Regions from separate parts of the Allorhizobium sp. nf9_anc genome, predicted to be linked through region 1. Evidence: riboswitches for the same ligand, from Rfam matches in the RefSeq annotation. Region 1 holds a riboswitch; each other region holds the start of a gene.

Region 1 (4,361 bases):
ACCCGAGGTAAGGGCGTTTGCCCGAACGATGATCGACGACCATCGTCGCGCCCAGAGGGAGCTTCAAGATTCGGCCACGTCCGACAATGTCAGCCTGTCCGAAGACCTTTCCATGGAGCAGAGGCAGACATTGCTAGCGCTGGAGCAGGCGGAAGAGAGCCAGTTCGACAGTGCCTATCTCTCCGCACAGATGAAGGCCCATGATCAGGCGATCCAACTGCTTGGCTCCTATGCCGCCGATGGGCCTCCCGGTGGCTTGAAGACCTATGCCACGGCCCATTATCCCGCCGTCCGCAACCACATGGTCCGTGCTCAGTCTTTGACCAGCCAGTAAGAAAGCGCCGCGTCTCAGGGGATCAGGTGATGCCCGAACCCAGCAAAAAGAACCCCGCCATTGGCGGGGTTCAGGTAGGCGCCCTCAGGGGCGGCCGGGGGAGGTTGGGGGGAGGGAACAAAAGCAATTCAACCGAAAAACGGGTAGCCGCAGAATTTGTTCCATCGTCGGAACAATGATTTTCGGGCTATTGCATCGCGTCATTCGAAGAGGAACATTTGCGTGTCCCTCCTGTTTGTCGTGGGGCAGGACCAAGAGGTGATGATGGAAAGCGGAACGGAACCCACGAAGAGACCACATGTAGTGATCGTCGGGGCCGGCTTCGGCGGCCTCGCCTGCGCCCAGGCTCTGGGCAATAGGGCAATCGACGTGACGGTCATCGATCGCCGCAATCACAATCTCTTCCAGCCGCTTCTCTATCAGGTCGCAACGGCGGCCTTGTCGCCTGCAGACATCTCCGAACCGATTCGGCGCACACTGGGTCGCTACGACAACATCCATGTTGTCATGGCCGAGGTCGTGTCGGTCGATGCGCACGCTCGGGCGATCATGCTTAAGGACGGCGGCTCGATCCCCTTCGATCGCCTAGTGCTCGCCACCGGCTCCACCTACAATTACTTCGGACATGATGACTGGCAGCAGCATGCACCGGGTCTCAAATCCATCCACGAAGCCCGCGACATCCGTCACAGGCTGCTCCTCGCCTTCGAAAAGGCGGAGCGGAGCACCGATGAGGCCGAGAAACGCAGGCTTTTGACCAGCGTGGTCATCGGCGGCGGACCGACAGGTGTCGAAATGGCGGGCGCGATCTCTGAACTCGGCCGCTTCATGATCGCCCAGGATTTCCGCAAGCTTCACGCCGATCAATTGGCGGTCCTGCTGGTCGAGGCCGGGCCGAGAATTCTATCCACCTTCCCGGAGCCTCTCTCGCAATACGCCTCCGATTACCTCGCTGGGATCGGTGTCGATATCCGCCTCAATACGCCTGTCGAAGATATCACCGCGGAGGGCGTTCAGGTTGGCGGCGCGTTCCTGCCCGCGAGTTGCATCGTCTGGGGTGCGGGCGTGAAAGCCTCCCCGGCCGCCGAATGGCTGGGCATCGAGGCAGGCCCCGGCGGTCGCCTGCCGGTGGCGCCCGATCTTTCGGTTGTCGACAAGCCCGGCATCTATGCCCTCGGCGATACGGCGCTTGCGGTCGGCGAAGACGGCAAGCCGATGCCGGCCTTGGCCCAGGTAGCCAAGCAGCAGGGGAAATTTCTCGGCCGTGCGCTGAAAGCCAGCCTCCTGTCCGGAAAGCCCATTCCCACGTTCCACTTCCACAATCGCGGCAACACCGCAGTCATCGGGCGCAATGCCGCCATCTTCGATTTTGGATCCTGGCAGCTCAAGGGACGCCTCGCCTGGCTGCTCTGGGCCCTTGTTCACGTCTATCTGCTGGTCAATTTCGAGAAGAGGCTGCTGGTCAGCATTCAGTGGATCTGGCGCTATTCCACCCGCCAGAGAGGCGCGCGCGTCATCGACGAGAAGGCCGTCTCTGCTGTCCTGCCGGAGGCCGCTGCCGAAAATAGAACAACCACCTGATGTGCAGGCGCAGTTTCAGGGTGGACAAGGTCAACGTTGGTCGATAGATGTAATGGTATTACATAACTGGAAAGAATAGTGGCTTGACCGGCGGGGTCTGCAGATCTTATGCAAGCAGGTGACGGTTCCCTCAACGGATGACTCCGAAGGGGATTAATAGGGAACACGGTGCGGAAGACCCAAAAGGGACCAAGACCGTGGCTGCCCCCGCAACTGTAAGCGGATTGCTGTCCATTCTCGCGGCGTTCACACGCCGGGCCACTGCGGGTCACCGTGGGAAGGCAAATGGAAAGCGTATATCCGCAAGCCAGGAGACCTGCCGTCAAGCGATGAAACCGAAGCGGACGGGGTGTTCCGATGGATACGAACTGGCTTTTGCACAGCGCCCTCGGGCGCGCCGAACACATGCCATTTTGCCTCCGGAGAAATCCTGCGGAGGACTGGCATGCATTTCCGTCTCGATCTTGAGCCGCTCAGGCTTGGATCCAAGCTCGCCCATGGCGTAACCGCTGGCCGTAGCTCCCATGCGGAGGTGCGCTGATGAGTTGCAGCAGCAAAGGGTGCCCCATCCGCGTCACGGATCTCGGCTGGGGTCCGAAATCATCCCATTTCCTCGTTCGTGACGTGTCGTTTGCGCTCGACGCCGGCGACCGGCTGGCGATCGTCGGCCCGAATGGCGCCGGCAAGACGACCTTGCTCCGCTGCCTGTATCGCGGCGTCTCTCCCCTGGAAGGCCGCGTCGAGGTGGATGGCCAGGACATCTGGTCCATGAGTGCCCGCCAGGTTGCACGGCGCGTCGCTGTCGTCCTGCAGGAAATGCCTGGCGATTTCCCCTTCACGGTCCGCGACGTGGTGATGATGGGCCGCGTTCCCTGGCGCGAGGGGCTTTCCGGCTGGAATGATCAGGACAGAGCCGAAGCCGAACACGCCCTCGACCATCTCGATCTTCTTCGTCTGGCGAACCGCCAGTTCTCGACCCTCTCGGGCGGCGAAAAGCAGCGGGTGCTTGTGGCGCGTGCGCTCGCCCAGAAGCCGGAGATCCTGATCCTCGATGAGCCGACCAACCATCTGGACATCCGCCACCAGCTCGAAATCCTTGATCTGTTGGGCGCGCTCAATCTGACGATCATCACGACGTTGCACGACATCAATCTTGCGGCCGAATTCGCAAGCCATGTCGCTCTGATGCATGGCGGCCGAATGAGTGCCTTCGGGGCGCCGGAGGCGGTTCTGACCGAACAGGCCTTGTCGGGGACCTTCGGCGTGCTCGCCGCGCGCCAGCAGGCGGAAGGTCTTCGCGCGCACCGTTTTTCTTTCTCACTCGCACTGAACTGATTTCGAAAGGACCCCGATACCATGGCTAACCGTTTTCTCCTGTCCGCCGCTCTGCTCGCATCGGTCTTCACGGCTTCTTCCGCCTTCGCCTATCCGGTCACGGTCAAGAGTTGCGGTCGCGACGTCACCTTCGATGCCGCGCCCGCCCGAGCCATCTCCAACGACGTCAACCTCACCGAGATGATGCTCGCCCTGAAACTGCAGGATCGCATGGTCGGCTACACAGGCATCTCCGGCTGGAAGACGCTGGATGAGGGGCTGCGCGAAGGCGTAAAGGAACTGCCGGAACTTTCGCCGAAATATCCGACAAAGGAAGTCTTGCTGAACGCCGATGCCGATTTCTACTTTGCCGGCTGGAACTACGGCATGAAGGTCGGTGGCGAAGTGACGCCCGAGACGCTCGAACCGCTGGGCATCAAGGTCTATGAACTGACCGAATCCTGCATTCACATCATGGCCAAGAACAAGCCAACGATGGACGACATGTTCGCGGACTTGCTCAATCTCGGCAAGATCTTCGGTGTCGAGCAGCGCGCTGAAGAACTGGTCGCCGGCTATCGCAAGCAGCTCGACGAGATCACCACGCGGATCGGCGGCATCGAGAAGCCCGTGCGCGTCTTCGTCTATGATTCCGGTACCGAGAAGCCCTTCACCTCGGGCCGCTTCGGCATTCCGACTGCGATGATCGAGGCCGCAGGCGGCGTCAACGTCATGGATGACGTGGAAAAGAGCTGGACCGAGGTTTCCTGGGAGCCCGTCATCGAGCGCAATCCGGAAGTGATCGTCATAGTCAACTACGGCGATGTGACCGCCGAGCAGAAGATCGCCTTCATGAAGGAGACCCCGGCCTTCAAGAACCTCGACGCCGTCAAGCAGGACCGCTTCGTCGTGCTGGAATATGTCGAGGCAACGCCTGGTCCGCGCAACGTCCAGGCCATCGACCGCCTGGCGGACGCCTTCCACCCGCGCAACATGTGATCGCTGAGGCGGGGCTGATCTTCGGCCCCGCCCGCAAGCACTACCAAAGGCAGCATGATGCACGGTCGCATGTTTCTCTGGACAGGTCTGGCGCTCGTGCTGCTTGCCCTGTGCCTCACGGCAGGCGTTTCAC
Region 2 (4,361 bases), 1.9 Mb from region 1:
TCCGGCTCGTGGCTGACGAGATTGGCCTCGACCCGCTCATCGAACCGCGCCTTAGACTTGAAGGAAACGGCGCGTGTCAGAACCCGGCCATCGACTTCCGGCAGGGCCACGCTCATCGCCAGGTCCCGGGCGCTGAGGCCCTGGCTCGAATTCTCCCAGGTGGTGCGTGGCGAGGAGGAGAAGATCGCCTGCAGCACGACGGCACCCGTCTCATCGAGCACGGTCGACGGCTTTTCCGCGCCAGGCGTCGAGACGGCGAAACCGGTGGTGTTGATGACAACCGATGGCGGGAAGCGGTTGAATATAGCCCGCAGCGTATCGACGGAGACCTGGTCCTTGAGGCTCGACACGAAGACCGGCAGAGGAACGAGGCCCTCAGCCTTCAAGGCTTCGACCATGGCCTCGACGGGTGCGGTTTCGCCGCTCTGGACAAGGGCACGGTAGAAGCAGAGGGGGGCGATATTCCCTCTCCCTGCAGCCAAGGAGAGGGTCAGGGTTAGGGGCTGGTCTTGCTCGGTGCTTTGCCCCTCATCCGCCCTTCGGGCACCTTCTCCCCGTAGACGGGGAGAAGGAAAGGCCAGGCCCTCCCATTCCTCAACCCCGATCACGCCCCTGCCCGGCCACCAGATTCCGGCTTTCAGCAGCGGACGCGCCGGTTCCGGTCGGTCGGCACCGTCGAGAATAGCCTCGGCATAGGACACAAAAGCCGAGGCATTCCCCGCCCCGCCTTCGGTCAGATAGGTCCACAGCGCGCCGCGGTCCTCGTCTGAGCTGTTCTGGAAGGGCGAAAGCCCCTCGTCCGGCTTGTCGTCACCGGGCAGCACGACGATGGCCGCGCCGCTGCGGCGGGCTGAGGCGTGCAGGGCCTCCAGCGCATAGTGGAAGTAGCTCGCACCACCCAGCGCCCTCACCACGATCAGCCGCGCATGGCGTGCCGTGCGTTCGATGTAGGTGTCGACCGACATCGGATGCTTCAGCGTCATCAGGCTGGCAAGCCGCCAGCGAACCGCCTGCTCGCCCCTCGCCTGTACGGCGGCTGCGATCGCAGCCAGCTCCGTGTCGGCCGCCGAGAGGAACAGCACGTCCCCCGGCGTCTGGCCAAGATCGATCGCCTCGTCGCCGTCGCTAATCGATCCCTTCTGGGCAAGCAGGAGATGCATGGATCAGCCGGCCGCTGCCTGGACGTCTTCAACTACCGCACCGAAATCCCATTCATGCAGGCCGATGACAACGATGCGCGTCTCGCGCTTTTCGGCGCTCGTCCAGGGGCGGTCGAAATAGGTGTCGATCCGGGTGCCGACGGCCTGGATGACGAGGCGCATCGGCTTGCCCGGCACGTCGATGAAGCCCTTCAGGCGCAGGATGTCGTGCTTTTCGATGACAGGCTTCAGGCGATCGATGAAATCGGAAGCGTCCTTGATGGCGCCGAGCTTCAGGACGAAGCTCTCGAATTCGTCGTGATCGTGGTGATGGTCGTGGTCTTCGCCCGAGGCATGCAGGGCCTCATGCTCCAGCTCGTGATGCGACTTGCGATTTTCGATGTCGTCTTCGGTGCTGGCGCCGATGCCGAGCAGGACGAGCGAGGGCACTTCGCCATTCTTTGCCTCGATCATCGAAGGCTTGCGGCTGGTGCGGCCGGTGACTTCCGCGCGCACAGCGGCAATGCCGGCAGCGTCAAGCAGATCGGTCTTGTTGAGGACGATAAGGTCGGCGCAGGTCAGTTGGTCCTCGAAGAGTTCCTCGATCGGGCTCTCGTGGTCGAGATTGTCGTCTCCGGCACGCTGGGCGGCGACTGCGTCATGGTCGTCCGCGAAACGACCGGCAGCGACAGCCGCGCTGTCGACCACAGTCACGACGCCATCGACGGTGACGCGGGTGCGGATATCGGGCCAGTTGAAGGCGGCGACCAGAGGCTGCGGCAGCGCCAGACCCGAGGTTTCGATGACGATGTGGTCGGGCTTCACGTCACGCTCGAGCAGCTTGAGCATGGTCGGCACGAAGTCGTCTGCGACCGTGCAGCAGATGCAGCCATTGGTGAGTTCGATGATGTCATCCTCGGTGCAATTGTCGGCGCCGCAGCCCCTCAGCACGTCGCCATCGACGCCGAGATCGCCGAATTCATTGATGATCAGCGCAATCTTCTTGCCGCCGGCATTCATCAGCATGTTGCGGATGATGGTGGTCTTGCCGGCCCCCAAAAAGCCGGTGATGACGGTCGCGGGGATCTTTTGCTGCAACATGGTTCAACCCTTCATTTTCAACGGCAAACCTGCCGCGATAAAATAGACTTCAGCCGCCTCTGCGGCGATGGCTTGGTGGAGACGGCCGGCATGGTCGCGGAAGGCGCGGGCCATCTTGTTTTCGGGCACGATGCCGAGGCCGACTTCATTGGAGACGAAGATGATGGTGGCCTGGAGTTCCCTAAGGCTGGTGGCGAGTGCCGCGCCGTCTGCGTCGACGTCACGGCCTTCTTCCATCATCAGATTGGTGACCCAGAGGGTCAGGCAGTCGACGAGGATCACACGCTCTGGCTTGTCGAGCGTCTTCAGCGACCCGACGAGATCCAGCGGCTCCTCATGCGTCGTCCAGCCGTCATCGGCACGGTCGGTCTTATGCGCCTCGATGCGGGCACGCATCTCGTCATCCCAGGCGCGGCCCGTGGCCAGATAAACGCGATCCAGGCCGGTGTCGCGCGCCGTTGTTTCGGCAAAACGCGACTTGCCCGAGCGGGCGCCGCCGAGAACGAGGATGGATCGAGATTGGGATGCGGTCATGGCGTGCCAAGGCCCCAGACCGCACGCAGATAACCTGCAGCGCGTGTTTCGAACACGCGCGAAGAATAGATCGATGCACGATCCGCACATACGGACCGGCATCGGCGGGGCCTCAAGGACCCGCGGATGCAAGACGTCGCCACGACAACCTCCGTGCTGGCAACGGGGAAACCTCCCCAGTATGGGCACCATGCCCGTGGATGGCAGGTCTCCTGGCTCGCAGGTCGTGGTCTTTAAAGGACCGTCGGGTTCTCCTCGCCTTCCCAGGGTTTGCAGGCAACACGAAAGAGCGGACGATTCGTAGAGAAAGAGGCGTCCTGCCCCGGCTGATCGTGTTGCCACCCCAGTGGCTTTTCCATCCTGTCGTTCTCGAGAGGCCGGTCACACACTGCGACCCGTCACCACCTGAAACGTCAGAGCGGATGGAGAACCCTCGCTGCAATACAGTCGCGGGGTCGGCTGCGTTCAGCATGCCCGGTTGGGGTCCACGCCTTCGCATTCCCTTTTGCTCTCCGGACAACATCTCTGTCGTCCGGAAACCATCCGTCATGAGGATTAGGCCGAGGTCAGGTTCAAGTCAATCACGGCTGCGCCTTGCAGCTGCGTCATCGCGACCCAAGGGCCGATCATGGGTTCGCGGCGCAATCCGGCGTGACGGACGGATCGCAGTCGGCGCGCAGCCGGATCGTGCCGCTTGCTCCCTGCTCCACAGGTGTGCCGGACCCGACGTCAGCCGCACGACGCGCCGGCTGTGCAGGAGCTGTTGCACGCACAGCCGGAGCCTCGGCAACCGGAGGCGCCGCCATCTCCTGGGGTGCTGGTTGTGCGGCGGCGGCAGGTGGCGTCACCGCCACAGGCTTTTGCGGCTCGACCTTGGGCATAACCGCCGCCGCGCGCGGCACAGAGGCTGGCGCATTCGGCACGATGACCGGCGGCGGGTCGGAGACAAGGCGGGTGGATATCGTGCGTGGTGGCTGCGACTTGCGAATGCGCGGCGTCGTCAGCGAGAAGGCGAAACGGATGCGCGCTGCAATCTCCTCGGCAAGCGCCTGACGCGTCCAACGGGGATCGTCTGTCGGGCTGTTGACGGTGAAGAAGCCTTGCGCCACCGGCTCACCCGTTTCTACGGAGGTCGCTGTCACCGTGAACTTCGCCTGGGCGAGCCTGCGTCGGGCGCCCTCGCCAAAGCCGAGATGGTCGATCTTGACCAGCAGCACGACGCGCTCGGCCCCCGCGGGTGCCCGGGTCGCGGCTATGGCTGACGATACGCGACGATCAACGTTCTCGATCAGGTCGAGCGGGATGCGGGCGTCAGCCATAACAGTGACATTGCGGACGTAGTAGACCAGCGGCCGGTCGATGCTTCGGCCATGCAGCAGCGTACAGGATGCCAACACCATGAGGAGCCCGACGGCTGCGGCGATGCGGAGACTGCGAGCAAACATGACGACCCCGGACAGGTGATTCTGGACCTGCCCGAGAATTCGCCATTTATGGTTAGTGGACGGTTAACTTGCGGGCTGAAGGGCCGCGAAGAGTGAGGCTGCCGACGCGAATTCGCCATACCGCGCCTCACGACGCGCTTCG
Region 3 (4,361 bases), 940 kb from region 1:
CAAGACCATCCTGACGGAAGCCGATCTCGAAGGCACGCCGCTTGGCCAGTCGATCAAGATGCTGAAGGCGGCGACCGAAAAGCGCGCCCACCAGAACAGCAATGTCGTGCGCGCCGTCGTCGACAAGACGGCATCGCTCGCCGACCTGCAGCGTGAGGCGGAAGAGGCCGAAGCCGCGAAGTTCGTGGATCCGGTCACCCGCCTTGCCAGCCGCCGCGCCTTCAACAAGGCCGTCGCCAAGATCTATGCAAACCCGGAAATGCCGGTGCTCTGCGGCGTCGCGATCGGCGAGATCGACGATTACGCCCGCATCCAGGAGCAGATGGGCCCGGCTGTTGCCGAGCGCTTCCTGATGCAGGTCGCCAAGGTGCTGGAAGCCGTGTCCGGCGGTGGCGATCTCGCCTGCCGCTTCGATGCCGGCCGCTTCGGCCTGCTGCTCTACACGTCGGATCAGGAAGAGATCAGCCGCGTCGTCGATCTCGTTCGCGCCAAGCTCAAGGCCACCAATTTCGTCGGCTCGTCGACCGGTGCCCGCATGGGCCAGCTCGGCATGTCCTTCGGCATCTGCTTCTCCGAGCAGGCCCCGAACGCATTCGACTTCACCAACTTCGCTGAAAAGGCGCTCGCCACCTCGAAGGCAGCCGGCGGCGACACCGTGACGATCTACGGCGCAAGCGACTATGTGTCAAAGGATTGGCTGCTCTACAAGAAGAAGCCGGTCGGCGGTTTCGGCGCCTGAGCGTCGAACTCCACGCTCAAAGCTTTGCGATGATCTTCCTGAGCTCGGCGTCTCGTGCGCCGAGCATCAGCACGTTCCGCAGCGCCTCTTTCGGATCCACCGTCTGGAACAGCAGGCCATTGTTGCGGAACGAACGGTCGATAGCCATCGACTTGGCCTCCGCCTCAGGCTTGATCGCCACGGCGAAATACATCCGTCCGTAATTCTGCTTGATCTGCTCGAAGAACACCTCTTGACCGCCAAGCTCGGCAAAGAAATTGGCGATGTAGAAGGCCCATTTTACATCGGCATATTGCGCGAAATTCGTGCGCGCCGCCGTCACATGACAGTAGCCGAGATGCGGGCTGTTGTTCAGCGTACGGTGGAAGATGACCTTGGGAAACTTGATCGAGCGATGGAAGCCGTTAATCCGCTCGTGAGTTGTCTCTGCCGCCCGCTCAAGCCGCCGACCCGTCCGTGCCGCCACCTCCTCGTAGGAAAGATAGCGTCGCTCGTCCGGCAGCCAGTCCTCGCGGCTACGCGAGATCCGACCGGTTCTGAGGAACTCGGTATGGACTGCCTTTGAGGATGGCGGCGTTTTCGTTTCCGCTTTGGGAGCCGCGTAGTATCTCAGTTTCTGCATCTTGACGCTCTGACGTACCCGGACTGATTGCTTGAGCTTAGCGCAGCATGGTTAATCATGATTTGATGGTATTCTACATGAGCGAGGTTTCGCGAGGCTTGCCGCACTGCAAATCTTGAAAGCCGCCCCCTGATCGCGCGTTTGCGCCATCCCGTCTTCGGGAATTTCTTTGCTTCTACTCTACGCCACGGAAATTGCAGGAGAATTCGTCTCCCTCTGTTTTCACGGGCATTCTGTCGCCATGTCGCAAACGATTTCGGGCGTGTCGTTCCGCAATGCAGCGTCGGCCTGCGCCCTGTGATTAGATAATTGTGAGCTCGAGGTGCTGTCACTCTAGGGAGGGCGGGAAATCGGGAAGCCGGTCGAAATCCGGCGCTGCCCCCGCAACGGTGGTGGAGAATGCGTTTTGGCAAAAGGCCACTGGGGGTGACCCTGGGAAGGCGCCGACGCGGTCCGCAAATGGACCACTCCTGAGCCCGGAAACCAGCCTCGGCAGATGGACATTTGAGGTTGCGGAGGGCGACCGGAGATAGCCATGCAAACCGCCTTCCCAGGGCGATGGCAGGCTGTGCTCTTTTCTCCCCCGAGTTTTGAAAACGAGGACGACATGGACCTGCAGGCCAACGTGCTGCGCCAGCTGAAGAACCGCCGCGAAGGCTTCTCGCTCGAGCAGCCATTCTATATCGATCAGGATTACTTCAAACTCGACATGGAGATGATCTGGTATCGCGACTGGCTGTTCATCGGCCATGACTGCGAGATCCCGCGCGCCGGCAACTACTTCACAGCCCAGATCGGCGATTACCCTGTCGTCATCGTGCGCGGCAAGGATCAGGCCATCCGCGCCTTCCACAACACCTGTCGCCATCGCGGCCACCGCGTCTGCACCAAGGACAAGGGTGCCGCTGCCAAGCTCGTCTGCCCCTATCATAACTGGACCTACGACCTTGACGGTTCGCTCGTCTTTGCCCGCCAGATGGGCGAGAACTTCGACAAGGCCGAGTTCGGCCTGAAGACCGTCCATTGCGAAAGCGTTGGCGGCTACATCTTCGTCTGCCTCGCCAATGAGGCCCCCGACTTCGCCCCGATGCGCGCTTCCATCGAGCCGTATCTTGCGCCGCATCGCCTCTGGGAAGCCAAAGTAGCCCACAAGAACACGATCATCGAGAAGGGCAACTGGAAGCTCGTCTGGGAAAACAACCGCGAGTGCTACCACTGCGCCAGCAACCATCCCGAACTCTGCCGCACCTATCCGGAAGCCCCGACCGCAACCGGCGTTCAGGGTGCCGGCGATGACCCGTTCATCTCCGAGCACTGGGCGCGCTGCGAGGCCGCAGGCCTGCCGTCCACCTTCAACATGGACCCGACTGGCCAGTTCCGTACCGCCCGCATGCCGCTGATCCAGGATGCCGAGAGCTACACCATGTCCGGCAAGCGCGCGGTGAAGAAGCCGCTCTCCGCCGATGTGCCGATCAGCCATATCGGCACCATGCTGCTCTTCCACTACCCGACGACCTGGAACCACATTCTCGGCGATCACGCGATCTCCTTCCGCGTTCTGCCGCTCTCGGCCGAAGAGACGGCCGTCACCACCACCTGGCTGGTGAACAAGGATGCGGTCGAAGGCGTCGATTACGACCTCGAAGAGCTGACCCATGTCTGGAACATGACCAACGATCAGGATCGCTCAATCGTCGAGGAAAACGCCTTCGGCATCCGCTCGCCGGCCTATGAGCCCGGTCCCTATTCCGTCGATCACGAAGGTGGCGTCATGCAGTTTGTCGAATGGTATTCCAACTTCATGACGGGCCGCCTTCAGGGCGACAAGGCCCGCCTGTCTGCGGTGGCTTGACCATGAACATCGCCGTCACCCAGTATCGCCATGTCGACGAAATGCGCCCCTGGTCCGACCGGGAGCATCTCCTCGAATGCGTCGCCGTCACGCCGGAAGCCGCCGACGTGATGACTTTCACCTTCAAGCCGAACAAGCCGAACCTGTGGTTCCGCTACATGCCAGGCCAGTTCGTGACGCTGGAGGTCCCGGTCGGGCCTGAGCCGGTGATGCGCACCTACACGCTCTCCTCCAGCCCCTCGCGGCCCTACACGGTCGCGGTAACGGTCAAGGCGCAGAAGGACAGTATCGGCACGCGCTGGATGTTCGACAACCTGAAGCCCGGCATGGCGCTGAAGGCCTTCGGTCCGCTCGGCGACTTCTCCTATGCCAAGTATCCCGGCAAGAAGTATCTCTTCATCTCGGCCGGCTCCGGCATCACGCCGATGGTGTCGATGACCCGCGACATGAGCGACCGGGCCCCCGACAGCGACATAACCTTTTTGAACTGTGCCCGCTCGCCTGACGATATCATCTTCCGCTGGGAGCTTGAGGCCAAGGCCCGCGAGATGCCGCATCTGACGCTTGGCTTCATCGTCGAGCAGGTCTCGCGCGGCCAGCTCTGGTCGGGCCTGAAGGGCCGCATCGACAAGGCGAAGATTGCGCTTCTGGCACCCGACTTCCTCGAGCGTACCGTCTTCTGCTGTGGCCCGGCGCCCTTCATGGCGACCGTGCGCGAAGCGCTCGAAGGTGCCGGCTTCGATATGAAGCAGTATCACGAGGAGGCCTTCCAGCCGGTCAAGCCGGAACTGCCGGAAGTGGTCATCTATGCCGATGGCGAACAGCCGACCAAGGTCACCTTTGCCATGTCCGGCAAGGACGGTCTTTGCGCGCCGGGCCACACGGTTCTGCAGGCGGCCCGTGCGGCGGGCGTCCGCATCGGGGCGGCATGTGAATCCGGTCTCTGCGGCACCTGCAAGGTCATGAAACTGTCAGGCGAGGTCGAGATGGACCACAATGGCGGCATCCTCGACGACGAGATCGACGAGGGCTACATCCTCGCCTGCTGTTCGCGGCCCAAGGGCGATATCGAGATCGAAGTCTGAGCCGACGATCTCAGATCAATTGCGTGTGAAAAGAGGGCGGAACCGCAGCGGTTTCGCCCTCTT
Region 4 (4,361 bases), 2.3 Mb from region 1:
TATACCTCGCAGGAGAGCTTCGCCGACGCGGAAGCCTGCGCCAAGGCGCTCGGCTGCCATTATGACATCGTGCCGATCCAGGAGCCGGTTGAGGGCTTCCTGTCGTCGCTGTCGGAAATGTTCGAGGGCACCGAGAGCGGCATCACGGAAGAAAATCTGCAGAGCCGTACACGAGGGACAATCCTGATGGCGGTCTCCAACAAGTTCGGTTCGATGGTCGTCACCACTGGCAACAAATCGGAGATGTCGGTGGGCTACGCCACGCTCTATGGCGACATGAATGGCGGCTTCAACCCGATCAAGGACCTCTACAAGATGCAGGTCTATGCGCTGTCGGCCTGGCGCAACGAGAATGTCCCCCCAGGCGCGCTTGGACCATCCGGCGAAGTCATTCCCGCAAACATTCTGTCCAAGGCGCCGTCTGCCGAGCTTCGGCCGAACCAGACCGACCAGGATTCGCTGCCGCCTTATCCGGTTCTCGACGATATCCTCGAATGCCTCGTCGAAAAGGAAATGGGCGTGGACGAGATCGTTGCGCGTGGCCATGACATTGCGACGGTGCACCGGGTGGAGCACCTGCTTTATCTTGCCGAATACAAGCGCCGCCAATCGGCGCCGGGCGTGAAGATCACCAAGAAGAACTTCGGACGCGATCGCCGCTATCCGATCACGAACCGTTTCCGGGATCGCTGAGCGTGTCGATAGAGGACCACGATGCCCGGGCTGCTTTGCCTGATTTCACGGCGGAGGAGCGCAGCTATATCTTTGCTGTCGGAGCGCATGACAATCAGGATAGCGGGCTGTACCGGACGCTCTCAGGCGCCGCCTACTTCCTGCCCTCGATTGCGATTGGCTGCTACGGCCTGTGGGATGGAAGCTTCAAGATGCTGGGCATCGGGTTCCTCACGCTGAACGTCAGCCTGATCTGGGGTTTCTACACCGAATGGCGCAGTGCTCATCTTGAGCGGACTGGCCGGGCGATCTTCGCCAAACTGCGCCAGGCGATGGAAAATCGCTCACGTGCAGACTGATTATTCCAAGGAGACCACTATGCGCAGTTCGGTCGAGATCTACGATATGACGACCCGTGAATGCGAGGTCGTCTGGCAGACGGAGGACCTCGTCGAGGCGCCCAACTGGTCGCGTGACGGCGAGTTTCTCGTCATCAATGGCGACGGCCTGCTCTATGCATTGCCGCTCGATGAGGATGATCCGGAGCCGGAACTGATCGACACCAGCTTCGCCGTCCGGCTGAACAACGACCACGGCATTTCGCCTGACGGTGCCTCGATCGTCTTTTCCGACCATACGCTCTACGGCAAGTCCTGCATCTACATGCTGGGTGACGGGGATGACGAGCCAAGGCAGGTGACGACGAACATGCCGTCCTATTGGCATGGCTGGTCGCCGGACGGGAAGGTGCTTGCCTATTGCGGCGAGAGAAACGGTGCCTTCGACATCTACACGATTTCGACGAAGGGCGGTGCCGAACAGCGCCTGACCAACGGCGAGGGGCACAATGACGGTCCCGATTATTCGCCTGACGGGCAGTGGATCTACTTCAATTCCAGCCGCACCGGCACCATGCAGATCTGGCGGATGCGCACCGATGGCACCGGCCTGGAGCAGCTGACCTCCGACGGCTACGGGGACTGGTTCCCGCATCCGTCGCCGGATGGCAGCAAGGTGCTGTTCCTCTCCTATGATGCCGAGGTCTCAGGTCATCCCCGTGACAAGCAGGTCCGGCTTCGTTTGATGGATGCCGATGGCGGCAATGTGGAGACGCTGTTCGAGTTCTTCGGTGGGCAGGGCTCGATCAACGTGCCGAATTGGTCGCCGGATGGATCCGCCTTCGCATTCGTGCGCTACTTCCCAACAAGTGACTGACGCCGTCGTTTTTGATCTGTCCCAGCCGGGCTCTTCACGCTAGAAACCATCTGTCAGGTGCCTGCCTATCGGCAGGAGAATCGGGAAGCTGGTGAAATTTCGGCACGTGCCCAACGCTGTGAGGCGGACGTGATGCGCAAGGGGGAACCCGACCACTGGAGCAATCCGGGAAGGTGCGTGTTGCGGATGATGCCCAGTCAGAAGACCGGCCTGACAAGATAGACCGAACCCGCGTGGACGGCGGGTGGTTGCGCATTGTGGGGATTACGATGCACGACGATCCGAACGAGTACCTCGTCCGGACAGCGCCCTTTGTCGACGAGGACAAGGATGCCGTCTACCGGGCCATTCATACGCGACGCGATGTTCGCGACCAGTTTCTTCCCGATCCTTTGCCCGACGATCTCGTGCGCAGGCTGCTTGAAGCAGCCCATGCCGCACCGTCGGTTGGTTTCATGCAGCCTTGGAGCTTTATCCTGGTCCGCAGCGCTGAGACGCGTGCGGCGGTCTGGGACGCGTTTGCGCGGGCTAATGAAGAGGCAGAGGCGATGTTTCCCGAGGCGCGCCGCGATGCCTATCGGGCGCTGAAGCTGGAGGGCATCCGCAAGGCGCCGCTGAATATCTGCGTCACGTGTGATCCCGATCGTGCCGGTCCCGTTGTTCTCGGGCGGACCCATGATCCCAGGATGGATGCCTTCTCGACGGTCTGCGCGATCCAGAACCTGTGGCTTGCCGCGCGAGCGGAAGGGGTCGGGCTCGGCTGGGTCAGCATCTTCCACGAGGCCGAAGTGAAGGCGATCCTCGGGATCCCGGATCGCGTCCAGATCATCGGTTACCTGTGCCTCGGCCTTGTCGATCACCTCTATGCGTCGCCCGAACTCGAAGTGAAGGGCTGGCGCAAGCGTCTGGCGCTCGAGGAGCTGATCTTCGAGGAGCATTGGGGCGTGCATGCCGCCGGGCCGGTCACTCCTGCAGGGGCTGTGGACCCGGCGCTGCCGGGTTCCTGAGATCGATCGTTCCCTTGTCGGGAGGGATGAAGACCGGGCCGACGCGGCGAACATTGAGGTTTGCCTCATCCAGACTGCGTTCCACGGCAGGGCGGGGAGCCGCCGGTGTCGTTTTCGACTTCGGTGCAATCTCCAGCACGGAAGACTGGTAGTCGGGCAAGGCGGGACGGGGCGTCATGCGTTGGTAGTATTGCTGAAGATTGCAGGCGCAGGACGGCTCCGCATTCGTCCGGCGATTGCGGTAGACGAAGGCGTTCGGCAGGTCCCTGTAGGGACGGCCAGTGATGGCCGAGACCATGTCGACCGTTTCGCTGCGTTCCGGCGCGTGAAAGAAGAGCTCCGTTTCCGTCCCCGGGCACATCTGCTGACACTGGGCAGCGTCGCGGCCAAAATTCATCGCTGACGTCTGTGATGAAATCGGGAAAAAGCCGCCGTCGCAGGTGCGGACGCAGAGCGTGCGGACATTGCCGGTCGGAAGGATGCCGATCGGCGGCGGTGGCGTCGCATAGGCTGCTTCCGCCTCGCGGTCCGGACGGTAGGGTTCCGGCAGCGTGTCGAGATAGGGGATGCGCTCGGCTTCCTGCGGCAGTGGCGGCTCATCCGGGCCGCATCCATTTGCCTCGAGGGCCGTTACAAGAGCTGCGCGGGCATCCGCCACGCGGCTTTCGCGAAGGTCGGCCAGCCGCGTTGCAAGGATGTCGCGATTTGCCTCCATGCGGGAGATTGCCGTTGCCAGGTCGCTGCAGTCATTGCCGCCATCAGGCCGGATCTGGACGATGGAAGAGGTGAGGCAGCGCAGCCGACGCTGGTCCTGGCGCGCCTTGCGCAGTTCGAGATTCTGCTGCGCAATGGCGCTGGCATAGCTGTTGATCTCAGGCGATCGTCCGCCCTGCTCCACCAGGACCAGGCGGTCGCGCAGTCGCTCGCAAAGCGCCGAGGCCTCGGCCCCGGATGGCAAGATGCCGCCCATGAGGACAAACATCGCGATGGAACTGACTATCCTGCTCGGCACATCCGGATTCCAGTTGTCGTTTGCAAGGCAGACTACGACCCTGATGCGGTGCAGGATATCCGAGTGGTGGTCAAATTCAAATGACAGATGACGTGAGTAGGGTACGGCACCTGCCGCACCCGCCTTGTTCTATGTCATGCGGCCTGAGCTGCCGTGAGGGTCATCGGTCGTTCGAGCACGCTTCCCTCGATTGCCGCCACCGCTTTCATCCTGTCGAGCATGTCCCGGGAGACCTCCCAGGATACCGCTACCGCCTGAACCACGCCGATGCGCTGGGGCTCGCCGATCCGCAATCCGGGGCAGCCCATGCGCTTGAACATGCGCTCCAGAAACACATCCGTTACGGTGACGATGTGGCTGAGGCCGGATGCCAGGCCCAGTTCTCCGACGCCGCACATCAGCTCGGCTGCGGCGATCGTCACCTGGTTTCCGGCACGGTCCTGCGAGATCTCGGG

Evidence for each region. Region 1 has a riboswitch for cobalamin ahead of AC02Y0_RS18325 (ABC transporter ATP-binding protein). Riboswitches for the same ligand answer to the same signal wherever they lie in the genome.
Region 2: another riboswitch for cobalamin. It lies ahead of cobU (bifunctional adenosylcobinamide kinase/adenosylcobinamide-phosphate guanylyltransferase); the one in region 1 lies ahead of AC02Y0_RS18325 (ABC transporter ATP-binding protein).
Region 3: another riboswitch for cobalamin. It lies ahead of AC02Y0_RS13740 (aromatic ring-hydroxylating oxygenase subunit alpha); the one in region 1 lies ahead of AC02Y0_RS18325 (ABC transporter ATP-binding protein).
Region 4: another riboswitch for cobalamin. It lies ahead of bluB (5,6-dimethylbenzimidazole synthase); the one in region 1 lies ahead of AC02Y0_RS18325 (ABC transporter ATP-binding protein).

What each region holds. Positions count from the first base shown of each region.
Region 1 is NZ_CM150481.1:3,739,885-3,744,245, reverse strand. It holds gene AC02Y0_RS18335 (DUF4142 domain-containing protein) at 1-334, shown strand, start outside; gene AC02Y0_RS18330 (NAD(P)/FAD-dependent oxidoreductase) at 557-1,915, shown strand; cobalamin riboswitch at 2,021-2,253, shown strand; gene AC02Y0_RS18325 (ABC transporter ATP-binding protein) at 2,456-3,250, shown strand; gene AC02Y0_RS18320 (ABC transporter substrate-binding protein) at 3,272-4,228, shown strand; gene AC02Y0_RS18315 (FecCD family ABC transporter permease) at 4,298-4,361, shown strand, end outside.
Region 2 is NZ_CM150481.1:1,884,387-1,888,747, forward strand. It holds gene cobN (cobaltochelatase subunit CobN) at 1-1,160, opposite strand, end outside; gene cobW (cobalamin biosynthesis protein CobW) at 1,164-2,240, opposite strand; gene cobU (bifunctional adenosylcobinamide kinase/adenosylcobinamide-phosphate guanylyltransferase) at 2,244-2,774, opposite strand; cobalamin riboswitch at 2,960-3,333, opposite strand; gene AC02Y0_RS09005 (hypothetical protein) at 3,401-4,219, opposite strand; gene AC02Y0_RS09010 (ATP12 family chaperone protein) at 4,283-4,361, opposite strand, start outside.
Region 3 is NZ_CM150481.1:2,800,187-2,804,547, reverse strand. It holds gene AC02Y0_RS13750 (GGDEF domain-containing protein) at 1-739, shown strand, start outside; gene AC02Y0_RS13745 (DUF6656 family protein) at 756-1,361, opposite strand; cobalamin riboswitch at 1,665-1,867, shown strand; gene AC02Y0_RS13740 (aromatic ring-hydroxylating oxygenase subunit alpha) at 1,969-3,213, shown strand; gene AC02Y0_RS13735 (FAD-binding oxidoreductase) at 3,216-4,298, shown strand.
Region 4 is NZ_CM150481.1:1,453,127-1,457,487, forward strand. It holds gene AC02Y0_RS06865 (NAD+ synthase) at 1-693, shown strand, start outside; gene AC02Y0_RS06870 (hypothetical protein) at 696-1,031, shown strand; gene AC02Y0_RS06875 (TolB family protein) at 1,051-1,887, shown strand; cobalamin riboswitch at 1,926-2,115, shown strand; gene bluB (5,6-dimethylbenzimidazole synthase) at 2,157-2,894, shown strand; gene AC02Y0_RS06885 (DUF2865 domain-containing protein) at 2,851-3,906, opposite strand; gene AC02Y0_RS06890 (acyl-homoserine-lactone synthase) at 4,041-4,361, opposite strand, start outside.